2 regions of the Luteibacter sp. GL_149 genome follow, and region 1 is predicted to be linked to the other one. Evidence: riboswitches for the same ligand, from Rfam matches in the RefSeq annotation. Region 1 holds a riboswitch; the other holds the start of a gene.
The links. A riboswitch is a leader RNA that binds a small molecule or an ion and turns the genes downstream of it on or off. The one in region 1 is predicted to bind S-adenosylhomocysteine.

Region 1 (11,192 bases):
ATCCGGGGTCGGGCGCCTATACGGGCGATGTTTCAGCGGAAATGCTCCGCGACGTCGGCGCGACCTGGGTCATCGTGGGTCATTCCGAGCGTCGCCAGTATCACCAGGAGTCGGACGAACTGGTCGCGCAGAAGTTCGCTGCGGCACAGGCCGCCGGTCTGACTCCCATCCTGTGCGTGGGCGAAACCCTCGCGGAACACGAGGCCGGTCTTGCGCACGAGGTCATCGCGCGCCAGCTGGCCGCCGTACTGTCCGCCAATGGTGTCGGGGCCTTCTGGAACGCCGTGGTGGCCTACGAGCCGGTCTGGGCCATTGGCACCGGTCTGACGGCCTCGCCGGACAAGGCGCAGAAAATTCATTCATTCATCCGTAGCCAACTGGCAAAAGAGGATGCTAATATTGCTCGTCTGACCCGGGTGCTTTACGGCGGAAGCGTCAAGCCGGCCAATGCGGCCGAGCTGTTCGCCCAGCCTGATGTAGACGGGGGTTTGATCGGCGGCGCCGCTCTGGCAGCAACCGATTTCCTGGCGATTTGCGCCGCGGCGCGTTAACTGGCGCGACTCGGCGAGAGAAAACATGTTCATCATCTTTAGCGTTTTCTACATTCTGGTTGCCGCTGCGATGATCGTGCTGATTCTCATGCAGCGCGGCGCCGGTGCCGATGCAGGCTCCGGTTTCGGTGGCGGCGCATCCGCAACGGTCTTCGGCGCACGTGGCTCGTCCAGCTTCATGACGCGCGCCACGGGCGTCCTGGCGGCACTGTTCTTCGTGCTCAGCCTCGGCATGGGTATCTATCTCGGTCGTGGCACCGTCGCGCAGCCCGCTGCGGATCTTGGCGTGATGTCCGGCCTTGAAACGCCGAAGGCTCCCGCCAACAATACAGCGCCGGCAACGCCCGCCGCGACGGACGTGCCGAAGGCCGCTCCCGCCGCGAACGGAGACGTCCCGTCGGCAACCCAGGCACCGGCAACGGCGCCCAAGGGCGATGTACCCGCCGCTGACCCGGCGAAGAAGTAACAAGCAACACCAACAGATTTGCCCAGATGGCGGAATTGGTAGACGCACTACCTTGAGGTGGTAGCGACTTAGGTCGTGGGGGTTCGAGTCCCCCTTTGGGCACCAATGCAAAGCAAAAAAACCCGCCTATGGCGGGTTTTTTTGTGGGCGTGATTTTCATTTGCCGTTTCAATCCCTTTGGCCCCCAGTGTCAAGAGTGTTTCTTGTCTAATGGATGCCGGACTTCGACTTCATAGTAGGGTGCGCGCCGTGCGACGTGAAGTTAGACTTGAGCAGCCTCGTAGCCACACTGATCAGTCGATCAGTGTGTAGTGGGAACAGGGAAATTCATGAAGAAGGTTCTTTCTGCTGCAGTGCTGGCATCGGCTATATATCTGGCTGCGCCCGTTACTTACGCCAACGATGGCGAAGCGTTCATCGCAGTCAATGCCGGACAAAGTCGGTTTGGTTCGAATCAACTGCTGATGCCCCGCCAGTTGGGCCCTGATAGCGGACCTCTCGACAAACAATCGATTGATCGGACTGATCGCGCGTTCAGTGTTTCTGCCGGCTACCGCTGGGCAATGTCGGACACGCTTAAGCTCGGCTTCGAGGGTGGCTATGTCGACCTCGGTGAGGTCGCCAGTCGCTACCAGCGGGGTTCGGTTTATGGGTGGTATACCGACGAGAAGCGCAAAGAGAAGGCGAAAGCCCCGTTTCTGGGCCTGAATGGACGCTGGACCATTACCGGGAAGTGGTCATTGATGGCACGGGCAGGTATCGCGCGTTATCGATCGAGGTTTACGGTCGATGGGCAATACTGGATGTATGGCTTGAGGCGTGCCCCATTCCATGACAACCAGGATCGGTCCAGTAACGCCTATTACTACGGTGTAGCCGTTGGATATGACATCACTCCGCGTCTTGGTATTGCTCTTTCCTTCGACGAGTACGCGCCCAGGATTCAGAGCGACGAGTTCGGGCTCATGCGAATGGAAAAAGTCCATGTTCGCGTATCGGGCATCCGGGCCGAATATCGTTTCTGAGCGTCGATGGAGGCTCTACCGTATGGATATTGCCTATCCATACGGTAACGGTATCCTCGATACTCGATCTCGACCTTTTGCGCGCAAGCCAGTCTTCGCGCAGTCGAACCGAGGGGTGCTGCGACGGATCTGATCCGCCACGCTCGGTTTCGATCTCTTCGGACAAGGGCGCCCTCCATGACCGGATGGTTTCGCCATGTCTGCTTCCGTTATTCGTCTTGCCATCGCTACGTCCGTGATTGTTCCGGACATCCATCAGGACGATAGCCATTTTGTGGCTTCGCTGCGGCGCCTTGGCATCGAGTCCACCGCCTGCGTCTGGAACGATTCCGCCGTGGATTGGGTGACATTCGATGCGGTGCTGATCCGTTCGATCTGGGATTACTTCAAGCACTACGCGGCCTTCAGGCAATGGCTGGACCAGTTGCCCGTTCCGACAATTAACAACAAAGACCTGCTGCGCTGGAATAGCGACAAGCGTTATCTGCTCGAACTCGCGGAGCAGGGCGTCGATATTATTCCTACGCAGATCGTATCGGCGAAGGAGTTGCAGCAAACGCTGGCCACGATGACCGCACAGGAAGTCGTCGTTAAACCGACAATCAGCGGCACGGCCTGGCATACGGCACGCGGCGTGGTTGGCGAAGCAGGGTTCGAGCGCGCCATCGCGCAACTGCCGCTGGAATTCGACTATCTGGTGCAGCCCTACGTCCCCGAAGTTGTCAGCGATGGTGAATGGTCATTGCTTTTTTTCGACGGCGAGTACAGCCATGCGGTGATCAAGCGACCGGCCGCCGGCGACTATCGCGTGCAGTCCGACTTCGGTGGTACCGCAGAACTCGTCGAGCCCGATGCGGCTCTTATCGCCAGCGCGAAACTTGCCCTTGCGGCCGCGGCAGCGATCGGCCATGCCGACGCCGCCTATGCACGCGTGGACGGGGTGGTTGCCCAAGGTAATTTCCTGCTGATGGAGCTGGAAATGATCGAACCCTTTCTGCATCTCGAGGCTTACCCTGAGGCTGCGGAGCGCTTTGCGGGCAATATATGGAAGCGTTTGGCTGTCTGATGTCGTCCGGACGTTATCGGAAAATTCCGCTCGGCATCGCATCGGCGCGGAGTTACTCGCATTGAAGGTCTCTTTGCCGGACGCGCCACCCCAGGCATCTGCCACCACAGGTTCGGTGGCTCCTTCTTCAGTGTTTGAAAGGAGCGGATTATGACAATACGGAGCATAGTCGAAATGGATTTAGCAGAATCGCAGAACGGTATACGTTGGAATTACGCAGGTAAAGGTGGATATCGAGAGGCGGCAACAGACACACTTGATCGTAAGTTAAGGCAAGCGGCAGGTTTGTCTGCACTTCTTTACGGGGATGGGCTGACGCCCTTTCTAGGAATGAATGACGTGATTAAGGATGACATTCTTTGGTTGCTGCACGACACCATCTGTGAAGCGATAGAAGCCCGAGAGGAAGAATCGAATGGGCTTAGGGCAAAGAAGAATGAGTAATTTTCTTTCCAGGGCTCACGGCATTTGCTTACCGCCATCGAATGTCGCACGTCGCCCGCCGATCGATAGCGTCAACGGTGTTCCCTTGGCCGACATTTCGATGGTTTCCCCAGTTTCCAGCGAAACGAAACTCCTCGGCCCGGTAGGGATCAGACGTACCACTCCGATGTCGGGAAGCATCAGCGACCAGTCATCGTTTTTCTTTGTCAGTACGACGATATCCGGAGTGCGTTCAGGGGTGTTGTCAAAGCGATACGTGCCAAGGTGGGCTACCGCCGCGTCGCGATCCACGGGGACCATTTCGGCAACGCGCGGGCGAAAGTCCGGCCAGTCGTACGCTGCGGCGACGGCTTTGACGTACTCGCCACCCAGATAAGAGCCGTTGTCCCCGTTGGTCATCACCACTATGCCGTCGCCGCTGTCCAGGTACATCGCATAGGTGCTTTTAAACCCTGCGTTTCCACCTGAGTGCATGACTCGACGATGGGCTCCCTCACCGGCGACAAACACACCGAAAGCGTACTTGTTGAGTGCCGGCATCAGCATGTTGTGTGCCCATTCCGTGGTCAGGAATGAGTCGCCTTGCAGATAGGCACGCCGCATTGCTGTCACAAAAAGAGCCAGATCCCTGGGAGTCGTCCATAATCCGGCGGCGGCTTTCTCCGGGTAAATATTGGCACCTCCAGGGATTTCAGTTCCATCGTAGAAATGGCCTGTCGCACGCTTCGTAACGCTTGCGGGCAACGGCTGTTCGAAGGTGCTGTGTCGCATCTGCAACGGATCGATTACCCATTGTCTCATCAGTTGCTCATAGGTCTGTCCCATACGTCGTTCGAGAGCAACCTGCGCAACGGTATAGCCGCCGCCTGAGTACGCGTAATTCGTACCCGGCACGGTCGCGATAGTTACGGGTGCGGTCGATGCAGGTGCATGACCGGACACGACCTGCTCGTCCGTGGGGATCGCAGTGCCCGGTGGATAGCCCGGAAAGCCCGGCACGGTTGCCCCGGCGGTATGCGTAAGAAGCTTGCGCAGGGTAACGGGGTTGTCTGGTGTTTGCTTGCCGGGTGGTAGCCGCATGGGCGCCAGGTAGATATCGATGTCGGTATCCAGATCGATCTTGCCGGCCTGGGCGAGGCGGGTTGCCAGCAGACCGGTCACGCTCTTACTGATGGATGCTGCCTGGAAGACGGTGTCTTCGGACATTGCAGGCGGAGTGGTCGAAGGCAGTTCGTAGACGGCAGTCCAGATCACGTCGCCGCCACGAATGACGGCGACGCTCATGGCCGGGACGCGATAGCGTTTCATGCGGTCGTAAACATTGAATGTCCGCGCTGGCTCGCCCTGAACCACTGTCCTCGGCATCAGGCCGTTCTCGACCGCCTTGCGTATATCTACATGGCCGGATGTAGCGCAGCCAGTTGTCAGGATAGCTATCGAGAGTGCGGCAATGCGGGTAATAAGCATGAACGTCATCGATGCACCTTGTTGTGAAAGAAGCCATCCGACGGCGAGGAATTGTTGTTGTGGCGGCGGGCTGGCAGGTCGACAGACGCATCGATCCTTCGCGCGCCCCTTGTCCGATGCGCGGAGTATGGAAAAGGTTTACCAGCACGTGCCCATGCTTCGTATTTGCTGCCGATGCGGTTGAATCGGCCGGAGTAAGCTTCGGCAAGGTCGATATCTCGCGGACGTCATGAGTCAGATCGGAAAGCTTCCCAGCGACGACGGCAGCATTCTGCACGGTGACGTGGATGTGCCTTGCTCTGCGTCATCGCGTCGCTGGACGCTTGTCGCCGCGGTACTAGGATCGGGTCTGGCGTTCATCGATGGCACCGTCGTTAACGTGGCACTTCCGTCCATTCAACGGGATCTGGGGGCTACCACGTCCGATGCGCAATGGGTCATGGAGTCGTACGCGCTGTTCCTGGCATCGCTGCTATTGGTGGGAGGCGTGCTCGGCGATCGTTTCGGGCGTCGGCGTATCTTCATGATCGGGATTGTCCTGTTCGCTCTTTCCTCGATCGGGTGTTCCTTGTCCGTTGGCGTCGGCCAGCTTATCGCCGCGCGGGCAGTGCAAGGTATAGGCGCAGCCCTGCTCGTACCCGGAAGCCTGGCACTCATCAGTGCCACGTTCCCTCAGTCGGAACGCGGCGCCGCCATCGGTACGTGGTCCGCTTTCAGTGGCATCACAGCTGCTATCGGACCGGTGATTGGCGGCTTTCTCGTCGAGCACTATTCGTGGATCTGGGCCTTTCTGATAAACGTGCCCATAGGTATCGCGCTGCTGCTGATCTGCATGGCGAAGGTGCCCGAAAGCCGGGGTTCGGGTGGTAGCAGCCCGATCGACGCGATGGGGCCCTGCCTCGCAACCATCGGGCTGGCAGGTGTGGTGTTCGCGCTTATCGAGGCACCGAGCCGCGGATGGGGGGCAACACCCGTCTGGATGGCTGCCTGCATCGGCATCGTTGCGCTCGTCCTGTTCGTCTGGGTGGAAGGTGAAGGTCGTAGTGCCGCACCTATGTTGCCGCTGTCGCTCTTTCGCGAACGCAATTTCGCAGGGGCCAATCTCCTGACCTTATTGCTATATGCCGCGCTCGGGGGAAGCCTGTTCTTCCTCCCGCTCAATCTGATCCAGGTTCAGGGTTACGGTGCCACGTTCGCGGGGGCCGCCCTGCTGCCGTTCATAGCGATCATGTTTTTCCTGTCCCGTTGGGCAGGAACCCTGGTAGACGTATTCGGCCCAAGGCTACCGCTGGTCGCAGGTCCCATCGTGGCGGCGTTTGGGTTCGCTTTGCTCGCCGTACCGTCCGTGGGCAGCAATTACTGGACGACATTTTTCCCGGCGATTTGCGTTCTCGGTTTTGGTATGACCGTTACGATAGCGCCGCTGACTACCACGGTCATGAATGCCCTTGGGCCGGAACGGGCGGGTACTGCCTCCGGTATCAATAACGCCGTTTCCCGCGCCGCCGGATTGCTGGCGATCGCGATTTTCGGCATCGTTCTGACGTGGGCGTTCAATGTCAGGCTAAACCATGAACTCGCATCCGTACGGGTGCCGGCGGAGCTCGTGTCGTCCATCGTGACGCAACGTCAGAAACTGGCCGGCATGGTTATCCCCGGCGGATATCCGGCTTCGGCGACCTCAGCGATGAGGCATGCGATTGACGTATCGTTTGTGTCGGGATTCCGATGGGTCATGCTGGTTTCCGCAACGCTTGCGCTGCTTAGCGCGATTAGCGCATGGATTTTCATCGCGGAGCGTCCGGGAAGGCCGGTGGACGAACGTTCTGGCGATTAGGGTAAGCTGAGTGGCGTGAGGATGGGCAGGGCTTGTGCAACCGGAATGATCAAGTTTTACGGTATGGATCAAGGACAATATGTTTCGCGTCATTCTTTCCTGCAAAGGTGTGCCGGACGGTGCCGGAACGATGGCGGCGACCGACATCTCGGAAGAATTCGTCGTGCGGCCGTGGCATAAAAACGTCCGATGTCTTTGGGATGGAGAAAAAATCATGCTCCACGCCGAGAATAACTTTGACGCTACCGGGGAGGCACTCCTTGACGAGTTCTCCGATGCCGTTTTCGCTTGCATCTCCATCGAGGACTCGACCATCTCGTTTCATATTGAGTCAGTTGCGGAAATAGCTGAGTATTCGCCGTAGGCAACTCGCAAGTTATGAATTGCGGCATCGGGCGGGGCAGGGCAACAGGTCGTACCAGCGGATATCGAACACATGTTGATTCACGGTAAATGTCATTGCGGCAACATCTTGTTCTCCCTCACATGGGAGCCCGATCCGGTTGAAATTCCCGCTCGCGCTTGCGACTGTTCATTCTGCACAAAGCACGGTGGCGTATGGACGGCCAATCCGGATAGCAGCTTGAAAGTCGTCGTCGAAAATTCCCGGCTCGTTTCCAGATATTCATTCGACACTGGCACGGCGGAATTCCACACGTGTTCACGATGTGGCGTAGTACCCGTCGTAACCAGCCTGATAGACGGCCAGCTATTCGCCGTCGTAAGCGTCAACGCGTTCGACGATGTCGATCCGGCACTCCTCCGGCATACATCGGGAAGCTTCGATGGCGAAGCGAAGGAATCGCGGCTGGCCCGCAGGAAGCGCAACTGGATTGGCCGGGTCGAGTACGTCGAGAGCCGCGTTTAGAACGAGTATCCTCTGCCGCGTGGCAACGGACTTCCCGGAAAGCCCGGCCATCCCGTCAACCCGAAAGAAGGAGCTGAGGTGCGATGGCAATTCTCGCGACCATCCTGACCCTGCTGGTCATCGTGATTCACGTCTATATCGTCGTACTGGAGATGTTTCTCTGGCAGAGCCGGGGACCCAAAGTCTTTGGCATGACGCCACAGTTTGCCAAAGAGACCGTCACGCTTGCCTCGAATCAGGGCCTGTACAACGGCTTTCTGGTGGCGGCCCTGATTCTCGGGCTCGTACTGGGTGGACCCGTCGGCACGGGTTTTGTCTTCTACGGTCTGGCGTGTGTCGTGGTAGCCGGCGTGTGGGGCGGTATTACGGCCAGCAAGCGCATTCTGTATGTGCAGGCGTTGCCGGCTGTTCTTGCGTTGGCGGCGCAGATATTCGTGCCCTGAGGCACCCATATTCCTGCTTGCGCTTGCCGCAAAGTCCGGTGGCCCGAGCCGGTATTTCCGGTCAACCGTGTTCCACCGACTTCGAAAGCAGGTTGACCACGAGTACTCCGGCAAGGATCAACCCGATGCCGGTCAATCCCCATGCATCGAGCTTCTGCCCGAATCGTACCCAGCCTACTGCCGCGATCAGCACGATACCCAGCCCGCTCCAGATCGCGTAAGCGATGGCGACGGGAATGTGCCGAAGCGTAAGCGACAGGAAGTAGAACGCGATGCCGTAAGCTGCCAGCGACACCACGGTCGGGACCGTTTTGCTGAAGCCTTCGCTGGCTTTCAGGGACGAGGTGCCGACGACTTCAAAGACGATGGCGCCAAGCAACGCAAGATAGGAAAGCCAGTTCATCGCGCTTTGCTCCGCAAAGAACCGTACGTTAGGCCAGTGGCGCCGGATCGTCGAGACTCGACAGTCCGGCGTTTACGTGCGCAATGTTTTTCGGCTGGGGAGTTCGTACCAGCGGCGGGACGCATTGACGATGCGCACGACCGACAGCATGACCGGTACTTCCACCAGTACTCCGACGACCGTGGCGAGCGCGGCACCGGAGTTCAGTCCGAACAGGCTTACCGCCGCGGCGACGGCAAGTTCGAAGAAGTTGCTCGCGCCAATCAGCGCCGACGGGCCGGCGATGCAGTGTTCGACGCCTAGCCAGCGGTTGAGCAGATAGGCCAGTCCCGAATTGAAGTAGACCTGCACCAGAATGGGTATGGCGAGGATGGCAATGACCAGAGGCTGGGCGATGATCTGCTTGCCCTGGAATCCGAACAGCAGGGTCAGTGTCAGCAACAACGCGACGAGCGAGACCGGTGCGAATCGGTGCAGCCATGTGGCAAGACCGTCGTGACCCGACCTGGCGACGATCAGTCGCCGCAACACGGTGGCACCGATGACGGGGACGACGATATACAGCCCGACCGATAGCGCGAGCGTCGCCCAGGGTACGGTTATCGCGGACATGCCGAGAAGCAGGGCAACCAGCGGTGCGAAGGCGAATACCATGATCGCGTCGTTGATGGCGACCTGACTCAGGGTGAAGTTCGGCTCGCCGTCGCACAGGTTGCTCCAGACGAACACCATGGCGGTGCACGGCGCCGCCGCGAGCAGGATCAATCCCGCGACGTACGAATCGATCTGCGCTGCGGGCAGGTACGCCGCGAATACGTGACGCAGGAATACCCAGCCCAGCAGCGTCATCGAAAAAGGTTTCACCGCCCAGTTGATGAACAGGGTGACGCCGATACCTTTCCACTGTCGTCCGACATGGCGCATCGCGCCGAAGTCGATCTTCAGCAACATCGGAATAATCATCAGCCAGATCAGGACGGCGACAGGCAGATTGACCTTCGCGACTTCCAGCGTTCCCAGGGTTTCGAAAGTGCGCGGAAGCAGGTGGCCCAGTGCCGTCCCCAGCACGATGCACGCTACGACCCACAGTGTCAGATAGCGCTCGAATACGCCGATAGCCAGTCGTTTCGATGCCACCTCAGACATGCGCCGCGTCCTCGGACTGAATGAATCCGATGCGGTCCAGTGCGATCTTCAACATCTCGCGGTCGGCCCATGTGGAGGCCGGTAACGTGAGGAAGGCAAGCAGGCGCGCCTTGATCACGGCGTGGGCCAGTTTGAATGCGGCCTGCTTATCGTCATCGCTGCCTTCGACGGCGGCGGGGTCGGGAAGCCCCCAGTGCGTTCGCACGAAATCCCCGAAAAATACGGGACATGCTTCCGCGGCGGCGCTGTCGCAGACAGTGACGACGAGATCGATGGCAGGCGCGTCGTCGCCGGAAAACTCGTCCCAGGATTTACTGCGTAGTCCCGCCGTGGCGATGCCTTCCGCGGTCAGGATTTGCAGCGCGTAGGGATTGATCGTGCCTGCAGGTTTGCTTCCCGCGCTGAATGCTTCGAAGCGGGAACCTCCCCAGGCACGTAGCGTCGCTTCGGCCAGCACGCTACGGGCGGAATTTCCGGTACAGACGAATAGCACGCGGTGAGTCATGGCGAGATTCCGGTGAGTCGAAGGTTTATTTGCACGAACCGTCCGGGAGGCAGGCGCCGTCGACCGGAGCGCAGTTCGTCGAATCGCTGCCCGCGCAGCAATTGAAAGTGAGATAGGCGATCAGGCCATTCATGGCATCGAAGTTGGCGCGATAGCAGATGTATCGCCCCTGCTGCTCGCCGGCGATCAGTCCCGCAGCGGCCAGTTCCTTGAGATGGAACGACAGTGTGGCGCCCGGGACGCTCAGGGTTTCCGCCAGATCGCCGGCCATGCGGCCCGCCGGCCCCGCGACCACCAGCAGTCGAAAAATGGCCAGGCGGGTGGCATGGCCGAGAGCGGTGAGGGCGTCGATTGCTTCTTTCGTTTCCATAAAACTAGAATAGTCGAATAGTAAATGCCGGACAAGCCATGACCACCGAACTCCCCAACGTATTGCCCGACCATCTGTCGCCGCCCGATATCGAGCGATTGCGCCTGCCGGGCGATGCCGATCATCCGCCGCGTATCCTCATTCTGTACGGTTCGCTGCGGCCTCAGTCGTTCAGCAGGAAACTGGCGCACGAAGCCGAACGGGTGCTCAGGCGCCTGGGGGCGGAAACGCGTGTATTCGATCCGCACGACTTGCCGGTACTCGATAGCGTTCCGTCCAGCCATCCCGAAGTACGCCGTCTGCGCGAGTGGTCGCAATGGTCGGAGGGGCAGGTGTGGGTGAGTCCCGAACGTCACGGGACGATCACCGGCGTGTTCAAGAACCAGATCGACTGGTTGCCGCTCGAAGAGGGCAGCGTACGTCCCACGCAGGGCCGCACGCTGGCGGTGATGCAGGTCAGCGGTGGCTCGCAGTCGTTCAACGTGGTCAATGCGCTGCGCGTGCTTGGCCGCTGGATGCGCATGGTGACCGTCCCCAATCAGTCGTCGGTCCCCAAGGCGTGGCAGGAATTCGACGAGCAGGGGCGCATGAAGCCATCGGC
Region 2 (11,192 bases), 2.2 Mb from region 1:
CGCTGGAGCTGCTCGAAGAACTGCTCGGCGAATACAGCGGCACGCTGCTGCTCGTTTCGCATGACCGTGCGTTCATCGACAACGTCGTTTCGAGCACGCTGGTGCTGGAAGGCGATGGCGTCGTCGGCGAATACATCGGCGGCTATAACGACTGGGTGCGCCAGCGCCCGGCTGCCGCGGCCGCGATGGCACGCGCGTCGAAAGCTCAGCTGCCAGCGACATCCGCTCCGGCTCCCGCTCCTGCGAAGCGCAAGCTGAGCTTCAAGGAACAGCGCGAACTCGACCTGCTTCCCGAGAAGCTTGAGACGCTGGAGAAGGACATCGCCACGCGTACCGAAGCGATGAATGCGCCCGGCTATTTCCAGCAGGACAATGCGGTGATCGTTCGTAACAACGAAGCCATCGCGAAGCTGCAAGCCGAGCTGGATGCGGCTTACAAGCGCTGGGAAGAACTAGAAAACGGTTGACGCTGAAGAGCGCTCGTCGTCCCTGCGCAGGCAGGGACCCAGTGCGGTGCATTGGGTTGTCGCGGCTACGCTCGATCAGCTCTTCAAGGCGCCGCGACACCAATCAACCCGTGTTCTGCAACCCCTGCGACACACCATTCACGCACGCGACCAGCGCTTTCAACAATCCATCGTCCTGACCGCCCGTGGCGCGCCAGCGCTTCAGCAAATCGACCTGCAACAAGCTCATCGGATCGACATACGGATTGCGCAGGCGAATAGACGTAGCCAGACGCGGGTCGCTCGCCAGCAATTCATCGGCACCCTTCAGCTTCAGCACCCAACGTACCGTGCGCTCGAATTCATCGCGGATCATCGGGAAGAATGTAGCGTGGCGTTCGCCGGCAAGTTGCGAGAACGCTTCGGCAATAGCCAGATCGGCTTTTGCCAGAATCATTTCCACATCGTCCAGCATGGTCGAGAAGAACGGCCAGTCGTGCGCCATGTCGACCAGCGCCTGCTCGCCACATTCTTTCGATACCTCGTCCAGAGCGCTGCCTAGTCCATACCAGCCCGTCAGCACAGCACGGCATTGCGTCCAGGCAAATACCCAGGGAATCGCACGGAGATCTTCTACACCTTTCATGCTGCGACGACGCGCCGGACGCGATCCCAGCGTCATGCGTTCGATCACGTCGATCGGCGTGGCACCACGGAAGTACTCGACGAAACCTTCCGTATCGACGAATGCGCGATATGCTACGCGACTGCGATCGGACAGCCGCGCCATCGTCTCTTTCCACTGCGGTTCGCGCTTTTCTTCGATGCGCGGTCGCAGCGAGGCACGCAATACGGCGCCCAGCGTCTGTTCCAGGTTACGCACAGCCAGTGCGCGAATGCCGTATTTGCGATGGATGACCTCGCCCTGCTCCGTCACACGAAGCACGCCACCTACCGAACCGCGTGGCGATGCCATGAGCGCGGGGGTGATGCGCGAACCGCCACGGCTGGCCGAGCCGCCGCGACCATGGAAGAACCCGAGCCGGATGCCGGCGCCATGCGCCACTTCCAGCATTTCCACCTGTGCACGTTGCAGACCCCAGCGCGATGCGACGGTGCCGCCGTCCTTGCCGCTATCCGAATAGCCCAGCATGACCCATTGCCGGTCGCCGCGCGCTTTCAGGTGATCGCGATAGACCGGATCGTCCAGCAGCGCCTGCAATGTTTCCGGGCCGCCTTTCAGGTCGTCGATGGTTTCGAACAGCGGCGCGACATCGAGGGGAACGCGGCCGTTTTCGAGCAGGCCGCCGCGACGCGCGAGCGCGAGGACGGCGAGTACGTCCGCCGCTGTTTCGGCCATGCTGATGATGTAAAGGCCTGTCGCTTCGCTGCCGTAGCGTTTGCGCGAGTCGGCGAGCGTGGCGAAGACGTCGCGCAGCATGGTCGCCGCTTCGTTGTTCTCGCCAGCGACAAAGCTGCGCTCGCCGCTGGCATAGGGGCGCAGGGTGGCGACGCGGCGTGCGGTGTCGCGCTGCGCCCAGTCGTCTTCGCCGAGCAACGCCGCAAGCGCTTCGTCGTGTACCCGGGCATCCTGACGGACGTCGAGGCGGGCGAGATGGAAGCCGAACGTACGCGCGCGCCACAACAGACGGCGAACGGCGTATGCACCGGCGTGTTCGCCGCAATTCGTGGCGAGGCTTTTTTCGACCAGTGCGATGTCGCCAATGAACTCATCGGCGGACGCGTATGCGTCGTCCTGTTCGTGCCGGGTTGCGTCGATGCGTGCGCTTACGAAGGCGAGGAAGCAACGATATGGCATGTCCGCGTGACGTGGACGGATGTGTGCGGCGGTGTCTGGAAGACGTTCGCGGTAATCTTCCAGACGGCGCACCAGTTTCTCGTCGAGATCGACGCGGTCTTCGGTCTGACTGAGCAGACGCGCCAGCTCGCCCAGGTCTTCGCCGTAGCGTTCCAGCACCAGCGAACGCTGGGCGGATAGGCTGGCCGCGATCGTTTCGGCACCGACATTCGGGTTACCGTCCATATCGCCACCGACCCAGGTGGCGAAACGAAGCAGGCGCGGGGGGACGATGTCTTCGCCATAGGTTTCGCCCAGCGCCTGCTGCAAGGCTTCGTACAACGCGGGCAGTACGCGATAAATGGGACGGGCGATATAGAAACCGACGTGGTCGAATTCGTCCTGCACGCTTGGACGCACCGGTGAGGCTTCGGCGGTTTGCCAGCCCGCGGACAGCGCCATCAGGATGCGCGCGTCGTCGTCGCGCAGTTCCTGCGGCGTACGTGTCGGATCGAATTCGTCCACCAGCGCGCGGACGATTTCCTGTTCTTTCTCCAGCAGCGAACGTCGTACCGCTTCGGTCGGGTGGGCCGTGAATACCGGTTCGACGTCCAGCCGACCGAGCAATGCCACCAGTTCGTCGCGACCGACGCCTTCGTGCTTCAGCCGCGCCAGCACGGCGGCCAGTGACTCCGGCTGCGGCGACGAGCCTTCGCGCTGGTAGTCGCGGCGGCGCCGGATGCGATGTACGCGCTCGGCGGTATTCACCGCCTGGAAATAAGTGGCGAAGGCACGGGCGAGCGCCTCGGCTCCGGCCGCATCCAGGCCGGTCAACGGCTTTGCCAGGGCCTCGACGGCTTCGCCGCTGCGGCGGCGCTGGATGGCGGCGGTGCGGACGTGTTCCACCTGTTCGAAGAATGCCTGCCCGCCCTGCTCGGCCAGCATTTGTCCGACGAGGGCCCCTAAACGGCGTACATCCTCGCGTAGCGGGCCGTCGTGGGGGAGGAATTCAGCGTCGCGTGCGGCTTCCATCGGGATCTCGTCTGCATGGATCGAACCCCGAGAGTACCGAAACCGACGTTCATCCGCTCATGGCGATTAGGAGATATAATCGGCGTCCGTTTTGCCCGCCGAGGGGCGCTGCGACCGTTGGGGCTTTCATGCTTACCACCGGCCAGGCTCGGCGCGGCGTGTTCGACAACGGCGCCCCCGTGACCATCCGGAGCTACGCCAATGAACGCCGTCACCCAAGACAACGTGACCCACGATTACAACGTCCGCGATATTTCGCAAGCCGCCCTCGGCCGCCGCCGCATCCGCATGGCGGAAGAGGAAATGCCGGGCCTGATGCAGATCCGCGCCCGCTACGCGAAAGAAAAGCCCCTTCAGGGCGTACGTCTTTCGGGCTCGCTGCATGTCACCAAGGAAACCGCGGTCCTCGCCGAAACGCTGCGCGAACTCGGCGCATCGGTTCGTTGGGCTTCTTGCAACATCTTCTCGACGCAGGACGACGTCGCCGCGGCCATGGCCGCCGGTGGCCTGCCGGTGTTCGCCTGGAAGGGCGAGTCGCTGGAAGAGTACTGGGACTGCACGCTCGACATGCTGACCCATCCGGGCGAGACCGGCCCGCAGCTGATCGTCGACGATGGCGGCGACGCCACGCTGCTGATCCACAAGGGCCTGGAACTCGAGCAGGGTTCGGACTGGGTGAACAGCCCGGGCGCGAATCACGAGGAACAGGTCATCAAGGACCTGCTGAAGCGCGTCGCGAAAGAGCGCCCGGGCTTCTGGACGAAGGTCGCGGCCGAATGGCGCGGCGTGTCCGAAGAAACGACGACCGGCGTCCACCGTCTTTACCAGCTGGCCGAAGCCGGCAAGCTGCTGGTGCCCGCGATCAACGTCAACGACTCGGTCACGAAGAGCAAGTTCGATAACCTCTACGGCTGCCGCGAGTCGCTGGCCGATGGCATCAAGCGCGCTACCGACCTGATGGTCGCCGGCAAGGTCGCGGTCGTCTGCGGCTACGGCGACGTGGGCAAGGGTTGCGCCCATTCGCTGAAGGGCTTCGGCGCGCGCGTTATCGTGACGGAAATCGATCCGATCAACGCCCTGCAGGCGGCGATGGAAGGCTTCCAGGTCACGACGATCGAAGAAACCCTGGGCATCGCCGACATTTATGTCACCACCACGGGCAACAAGGACATCATCACGCTGGAACACATGGCGGCGATGAAGAACAACGCCCTGGTCTGCAACATCGGCCACTTCGACAACGAAATCCAGATCGATCGCCTGAACACGGCGAAGGACGTCTCCCGCGAGACGATCAAGCCGCAGGTCGACCGTTACACGTTCGCTTCGGGCCGCGCCATCTACATGCTGGCCGAAGGCCGTCTGGTGAACCTCGGTTGCGCCCATGGCCACCCGAGCTTCGTGATGTCGAACAGCTTCTCGAACCAGACGCTCGCGCAGATCGATCTGTGGGCGAACAAGGATCTCTATGAGAAGTCGGTCTACCGCCTGCCGAAGAAGCTCGACGAAGAAGTCGCACGCCTGCATCTGGAGCAGATCGGCGTGAAGCTGACGAAGCTGACGCCGGAACAGGCCGAATACATCGGCGTGCCGGTCGAAGGTCCGTACAAGCCGGATCATTATCGTTATTGATTGATTGCACCGCATCCCGGCGCCATGAAAGGAGCGGCCTTCGGGCCGCTCTTTTTTTGCCCGGAAATTGCCATCCGCGATAACTAGCGTGTACGAGTTACCCCGTAGCTCTCAAGGAAGAACCGTTATGCGCCTCATCCATGGACTGGTGGCACTTTGTACCGCTCTCGTATCGTCATCGTCGTTCGCCGGCGTCGTACTCAAGAACGCGCAATGGCAGGTGACGGTCGAACCCGACACTTTTGCCATCAGGGCAACACCGGCCCACCAGGCGCCGGTCACCGTTTCGACCGGCGTGGATGGGCATCGCGTGGCATCGCTCATCGCCACCGATGCCCATGCCACATGGTCGTGGGACGACGAGGCCTACCGCGTCGATGCGGTACTGGAAGGGCAAGACCTCGCGCTGACGATTCATGCAAAAAATCCCGGCGAACTCCGGTTCTTGCGCCAGCCCGGGGCGGCGATGGGACAAGGACTGATCCTGCCATTGGCCGAAGGACATTACGTTCCTCGGGGCAACGCTGTCTGGCGGCAGTTCATGGTCGAAAACATGGGCGAGACGAATACCGCCGAGGATCTCAGCCTGCCGCTGTGGGGAAATAACCATGGTGCGTTCTCGCTTAGCTGGTTGTTGACCAGCCCATTCGACAATCGACTTCGGTTCAGCGCCGATGACGATGCGCTTGCTGTCACGGCAAGCCACCAGTTCACCGCGCTCAACGTCGATACGCCGCTCACCCTGATCCTGCATCTGGGCGAAGGCGACACCGACCTGCTCGATGCGGCGAAACGGTATCGGCGATGGCTGATCGCTACGCATCGTTTTGAAACGCTCGAGGCCAAGCGCCACACTGCTCCGGATGTCGACAAGCTGATCGGCGCGACACACGTGTATTTATGGGGCGGCGGATTACTCGCGCCCCCCGATGTCAGGGACTGGACCGTACTCGTGGCCTCACTCCGCGGAGCCGATCCTTTGGCGGGCCGACTCAGAGATCGCTTCGATGCCGAATCGCGAAAGCTTCTTGCGACAGCAGAAGGTACACCGAACGATTACGAGAAACGCAGCTTGCTGGATGCGCTCAACAGCGCTCTCAATGCGGAAGCCAGAAATAGATGGCTAAGCGACGAACCCGACATGACGGTACTCGTCGATAGCTACGGAATCGTGCGCGAACAGGTCAAGAAGGTTTTCGGTGCAGCGCTGACGAACGATCCGTCGCGTTGGGGTGGTGGTGTCTCTCTGTCGACGATGCACCGGTTGCGGGCATCTGGGCTATCCCATCTCTGGATCGGTCTGGGCGAGGGATGGGAAGGCGGCCTGTGGCACCCGGAAGCCATCGCGTCCGCCGTTGAGGCGGGTTATCTGATCGGGCCCTACGATTCCTACGAAACGGCGTTACCTCGCGACGTAAACCCGGACTGGATCACCGCACATCTTGACGAACGGGCCTACTCCACCTGCGCGATCGTTCGCGAGAACGGAACGCCCCGGCCAGGCTTTCAGGGCAATGGTCACTACACCGACCCGCGTTGCGTTCGCCCGCTACTCGAAGCGCGCATTTCCGCGTTGCACGCGAAGGTTCCGTTCAATAGCTGGTTTCTCGACGCATATGCCACGGGAATGTCATTCGAAAGTACCCGGCCAAGTGCCACGATGACCCGGCAGCAAAATGCCGACGGCAATATCGCAAGCATGTCGTGGGTAAGCGCATCGCTTCGACTGCCGACCGGCTCCGAAGGAGGCAATGCGGCCACGGCGCAAGGGTTGGTCTTCGCGCATGGCATGCAGACACCGGTCATCGGCTGGGGCGATCGCGATCTGGGCGTCGGGGTCAAACCGAACCGGGGATCGCGTTACTACGTCGGCAACTGGTACCCAGCCTATGAACCGGCCGTGTTCTTCAAGCCCGTTCCCATGAAAGAACCATATCGCACGGTGCACTTCGATCCGGCATTCCGTCTCCCGCTGTATCAGGCCGTGTTCCACGATTCGATCGTCACGACGCATCACTGGCACTTCGACAACCTGAAGCTGACCAACGTCCATGCGGACAGCGAACTGACCCAGATGCTCTACAACGTACCGGCGCTATATCACCTGAGTGCCGGCAGTCTTGCGACGCGCCTTCCCGCGATAAAGCGCCAGGATGCGTTCTTCAGTGCCCTCCATCGCAAGCTGGGCACTCAGGCGTTAACCGGATTCAGCTGGTTATCGGCTGACCGCCGCTTGCAACAGACCACCTTCGCGGACGGTACCCGCCTCGTCGCCAACTTTTCCGACGAAAACAGGGAAACTGGCGGACAGCGGTTCGATGCCCGCAGCGCGACGGCGATTCACCCGGACGGAACGAGGACTTGTTACAAAGTCGATAAATAGACATCTTTTCATCTCGATTGAAAGATATATACTCGGAGCCAACATCCAGCCGGTTCCCTAGCCATGCCCGCCATCAGCTTCGAATTCTTTCCGCCGAAGACCGACGAACAGCGGGCTCAGCTCGATACCACCGTACGCAAGCTCAAGTCCCATGCGCCCGACTACGTGTCGGTGACGTTCGGGGCGGGCGGATCGACGCTTAGCTATACCGACGAGACGGTGAAACGCCTGCGCTCCGAGCATGCTCTCAGCGTCGCGCCGCATCTGAGCTGCATGGGCGGCACGCGGGCCGAGATCGCGGCCCTGCTCGATACCTACCGCGAAACCGGCTGCCGTCGCATCGTGGCGCTGCGCGGCGACCTGCCGTCGGGCATGGCGTCGCCCGGCGACTTCCGCTACGCGGCGGAGCTGGTCAGCTTTATCCGCAAGCACAGCGGCGACCACTTCCATGTGGAAGTGGCGGCGTATCCGGAGACCCATCCGCAGGCGGAAAACGCGCTGAAGGACATGCAACACTTCAAGACGAAAGTCGACGCGGGTGCGAACGGCGCGATCACGCAATACTTTTTCAATGCCGATGCGTACTTCCGCTTCGTGGACGATGCAACGAAACTGGGCGTGAACATTCCCATCGTGCCGGGCATCATGCCGATCGCGAATTTCAGCCAGTTGCAGCGTTTTTCGGAAGCGTGCGGCGCGGAGATCCCGCGCTGGATCGTGAAGCGGATGCAGGCCCATGGCGACAATGCGGCGGCGATTCGCGAACTGGCGGCCGACGTGGTGGCCGAGCTGTGCCGGCGGCTGCTGGATGGCGGAGCGCCGGGGCTACATTTTTATACGATCAATCGGGCGCGTTCTACGACGAGTGTGTTGGAGCGGTTGGGGTAAGGCGTCGCTTTTTCGTACGTGATCGCCCTAGGTTCCTGCCTGCGCAGGAACGACGACGAAGAGGGGCCGAGAGCGACGCAGAGCCTCCCCCACTTATCCACCGCGTATCGTCATTCCTGCGCAGGCAGGAATCTAGTGCGGTGCAGCCGGTTTTCGCGAGACGGCGCCACACGCTTCAAAACCGTGACACACCACGCGTGCCATTCACGCCCGATCCGATAGTCTCCGCCAGCTACCCTTGGCGAGACATCGTGACCACCCTCCTCCGCGCCACTTTCGCCATCGCCCTGCTCTGCGCGCCGGCCATCGCTCTCGCCCAGAACCCCATCCGCCGCTGCATCGGCTCCAACGGCCAACCGGTTTTCACCGACCAGCCCTGTTCGGCGATGAACGCTACCGCGGCCGTGCCGGCACCAACGGACACCCTTGCGGGAAACGCGTCCAGCGCGCCGCCACCGTTGCCCATGCTGTGCGCCAAACACGTCGCCGACCTGCGCCAGGTCATCGTCGACGCGTTCGCGACGAGGGAGGCGAACCGGATCGGCGGGGTGGTGCTGTGGGATGGGTACGGGTCCAAAGGTGCCGTGGCCGATATCCAGGTCATCGGCGCCATGCTGCGCCAGCCGCTGGTTTCCGTAGGCGGCGCCGGCGAGGATGCCGACTCGGCGTCCGAGATCGCAGTGACCACGTCGGACGCCGGCGGCAGCCGGACGTCGCGGTTCGGGATCGCCCGGCAGGCGGGCTGCCTCTGGCTTCGGCCACCGGACTGAGGGTGCCGCGCCAACCGTGTCGGGCTATTATGGGCGGTCACCTGGAGACCCCCTCATGTCGCAGAACTACCCCGAATGGATCTGGCAGAACGGCGAGATCAAGCCGTGGCGCGATGCCACCGTGCATGTCATGGCCCATGCCCTCCATTATGGTTCATCGGTTTTCGAAGGCATCCGTAGCTACGCGACGCCCGACGGCGCAGCGATTTTCCGGCTCACGGATCACCTGAAGCGTCTGTACCTCTCGGCGAAGATCTACGACATCGAGATTCCTTACACCATCGACGAGCTGGCTGCGGCCTGCCGTAACGTGGTGAAAAAGAACGACCTGCTCGCGGCGTATCTGCGTCCCGTGGCGTTCCGCGGCCTTGGCGGTTTCGGCCTGTCGGCCGAATGCCCGACCGACGTCGCAGTAGCGACCTGGCCGATGGGCCCGTACCTCGGACCCGAGGCGCTGGAAAACGGCATCGACGCCTGCGTGTCGAGCTGGCAGCGGTTCGCACCCAACACCATTCCGGCCGGCGCCAAGGCGGGCGGCAACTATCTCTCCGGCCAGCTGATCGCGCGCGAAGCGCGTCGCCTTGGCTTCGGTGAGGGTATTGCACTGGCTTCCACGGGCCTGCTCAGCGAAGGTGCGGGCGAGAATCTGTTCCTGGTATTCGACGGTGTTCTGCATACCACGCCGGCCAGCGCGTCCATCCTTGCCGGCATCACGCGCAACACGCTGATCGTGCTGGCACGCGAGGAAGGCCTGGAAGTGGTCGAGCGCGACCTGCCGCGCGAGTACCTCTATCTGGCGGACGAGATCCTGATGTGCGGCACGGCGGCGGAAGTCACGCCAATCCGTTCGGTCGACGGCAAGCAGGTCGGCAGCGGCAAGGCCGGTCCGATCACGCGTCGTTTGCAGGAGCGGTTCTTCGGGCTGTTCACCGGCGAGACGACGGATCGCTGGGGCTGGCTGGAAAAGCTCTGATCGAAAGCGGCGTCCCCACTGTCGTAGGAGCCCGCTTGCGGGCTCCTACGATTGCTGACGCGGTCTTAGCGGAAGTCGATGGTCGACACCGCGCCCGCCATTTCCGGCCGGGGACGTAGGGATACGTCCCAGCCGTACAGCTCGCACAGGCGACGCACGATCGCGAGCCCCAGACCCGCACCGCCGCCAGCAGCCCCCTCACCGCGAATACCGCGCTGGAAGAGCTTTTCGGCATCTTCGGGCTTGATGCCCGGCCCCGTGTCGAGTACATCGATGCGGCCGTCGATCACACGTACGGTGACCTTGCCCTGCATCGTGTACTTGATGGCATTGCCGATGAGATTGGTGAGCGCGACGGACAGCACCGACGCAGGCGCGTTGACGGTAACCGTATCGCCGACGATCAGCTCGATATCGATGGACTTGCCGCCTATCTGCGGACGTTGACTCTCGATGACGTCGGCCGCGACCTTGGCAACGTCGGTGCTTTCGCCACGCGTCGGTCCGCGCCGCTCGGCACGCGACAGCAATAGCAGCGCTTCGATCAGTTCGGTGGCCTGACGCGAGGCTCGCTCGATACGCTTCAGGCGCTCGCGCAGCTTGTCGGTCAGATCGGGCGAACCCTGCAGAAGCTCGGTCGTACTGGCGATAACAGCCAATGGTGTGCGCAATTCGTGGCTGACGTCGGAGTTGAATTCGCGATCCCGCTCGACGACGGCCGTAAGCCGCGTCGCGTATTCGTCCAGCGCCTGGGCCAGCTGGCCGACCTCGTCGTCCGCGAAGTGCGGCGCCAGCGGCTCCGCCTTGCCGATCTTGCGGAAATCGCGCAGACGCTTTGCCAGCTCGGTGACGGGCTTGAGCACCTTGCGCGACAGCCAGAAACCCAGCGCCAGCGAGAGCAGGCCGAACAGGAATACGGCGCCGATGACACTGATAAGCAGTTGTTGTTTGCCCAGTTCTTCGCGCGAGGCGTCGTAACGAAGGAAGCTGATGATGCCCTTGTCGCGATAGACCGCCAGTTTGTAGTGACGACGCTGGGCGGTCTCGGGATCGACCTCGTAGATGTCGTGCACGCCGGTGTCCAGCGTCTGCCACGAAAGCGGCGCCTTGTAGAGCGTGCGATCGCTGAATAGCTTGGCGGCGAGCAACTTCGACGCGATGGGCTCGCCAGGATGCGCGACGACCTGCTCGTTCGCGTAGCGGGCATCGTCCAGCAAGCTGGCGTTGACGAGCTGGTCTTCGACGCGCTCGCGGATATTGAGCGCCGCGA

Region 2: it holds a riboswitch for S-adenosylhomocysteine, as region 1 does, so the genes downstream of both, ahcY (adenosylhomocysteinase) here and AC3IR3_RS12825 (ATP-grasp domain-containing protein) in region 1, are expected to answer to the same signal.

Annotation. Positions count from the first base shown of each region.
Region 1 covers NZ_CM174395.1:2,883,407-2,894,598, reverse strand. Annotated here, with positions in the region: gene tpiA (triose-phosphate isomerase) at 1-551, shown strand, start outside; gene secG (preprotein translocase subunit SecG) at 577-1,017, shown strand; tRNA gene AC3IR3_RS12835 (tRNA-Leu) at 1,038-1,122, shown strand; gene AC3IR3_RS12830 (outer membrane beta-barrel protein) at 1,347-2,042, shown strand; S-adenosyl-L-homocysteine riboswitch at 2,147-2,223, shown strand; gene AC3IR3_RS12825 (ATP-grasp domain-containing protein) at 2,239-3,108, shown strand; gene AC3IR3_RS12820 (hypothetical protein) at 3,283-3,552, shown strand; gene AC3IR3_RS12815 (serine hydrolase domain-containing protein) at 3,568-5,028, opposite strand; gene AC3IR3_RS12810 (MFS transporter) at 5,249-6,856, shown strand; gene AC3IR3_RS12805 (hypothetical protein) at 6,936-7,220, shown strand; gene AC3IR3_RS12800 (GFA family protein) at 7,293-7,724, shown strand; gene AC3IR3_RS12795 (DUF1304 domain-containing protein) at 7,808-8,167, shown strand; gene AC3IR3_RS12790 (DMT family transporter) at 8,229-8,570, opposite strand; gene arsB (ACR3 family arsenite efflux transporter) at 8,643-9,716, opposite strand; gene AC3IR3_RS12780 (arsenate reductase ArsC) at 9,709-10,221, opposite strand; gene AC3IR3_RS12775 (ArsR/SmtB family transcription factor) at 10,247-10,591, opposite strand; gene arsH (arsenical resistance protein ArsH) at 10,630-11,192, shown strand, end outside.
Region 2 covers NZ_CM174395.1:667,503-678,694, reverse strand. Annotated here, with positions in the region: gene AC3IR3_RS03070 (ATP-binding cassette domain-containing protein) at 1-467, shown strand, start outside; gene ppc (phosphoenolpyruvate carboxylase) at 571-3,276, opposite strand; S-adenosyl-L-homocysteine riboswitch at 3,371-3,460, shown strand; gene ahcY (adenosylhomocysteinase) at 3,478-4,908, shown strand; gene AC3IR3_RS03055 (glycoside hydrolase) at 5,036-7,291, shown strand; gene metF (methylenetetrahydrofolate reductase [NAD(P)H]) at 7,355-8,179, shown strand; gene AC3IR3_RS03045 (DUF4124 domain-containing protein) at 8,431-8,949, shown strand; gene AC3IR3_RS03040 (branched-chain amino acid transaminase) at 9,005-9,922, shown strand; gene AC3IR3_RS03035 (sensor histidine kinase) at 9,988-11,192, opposite strand, start outside.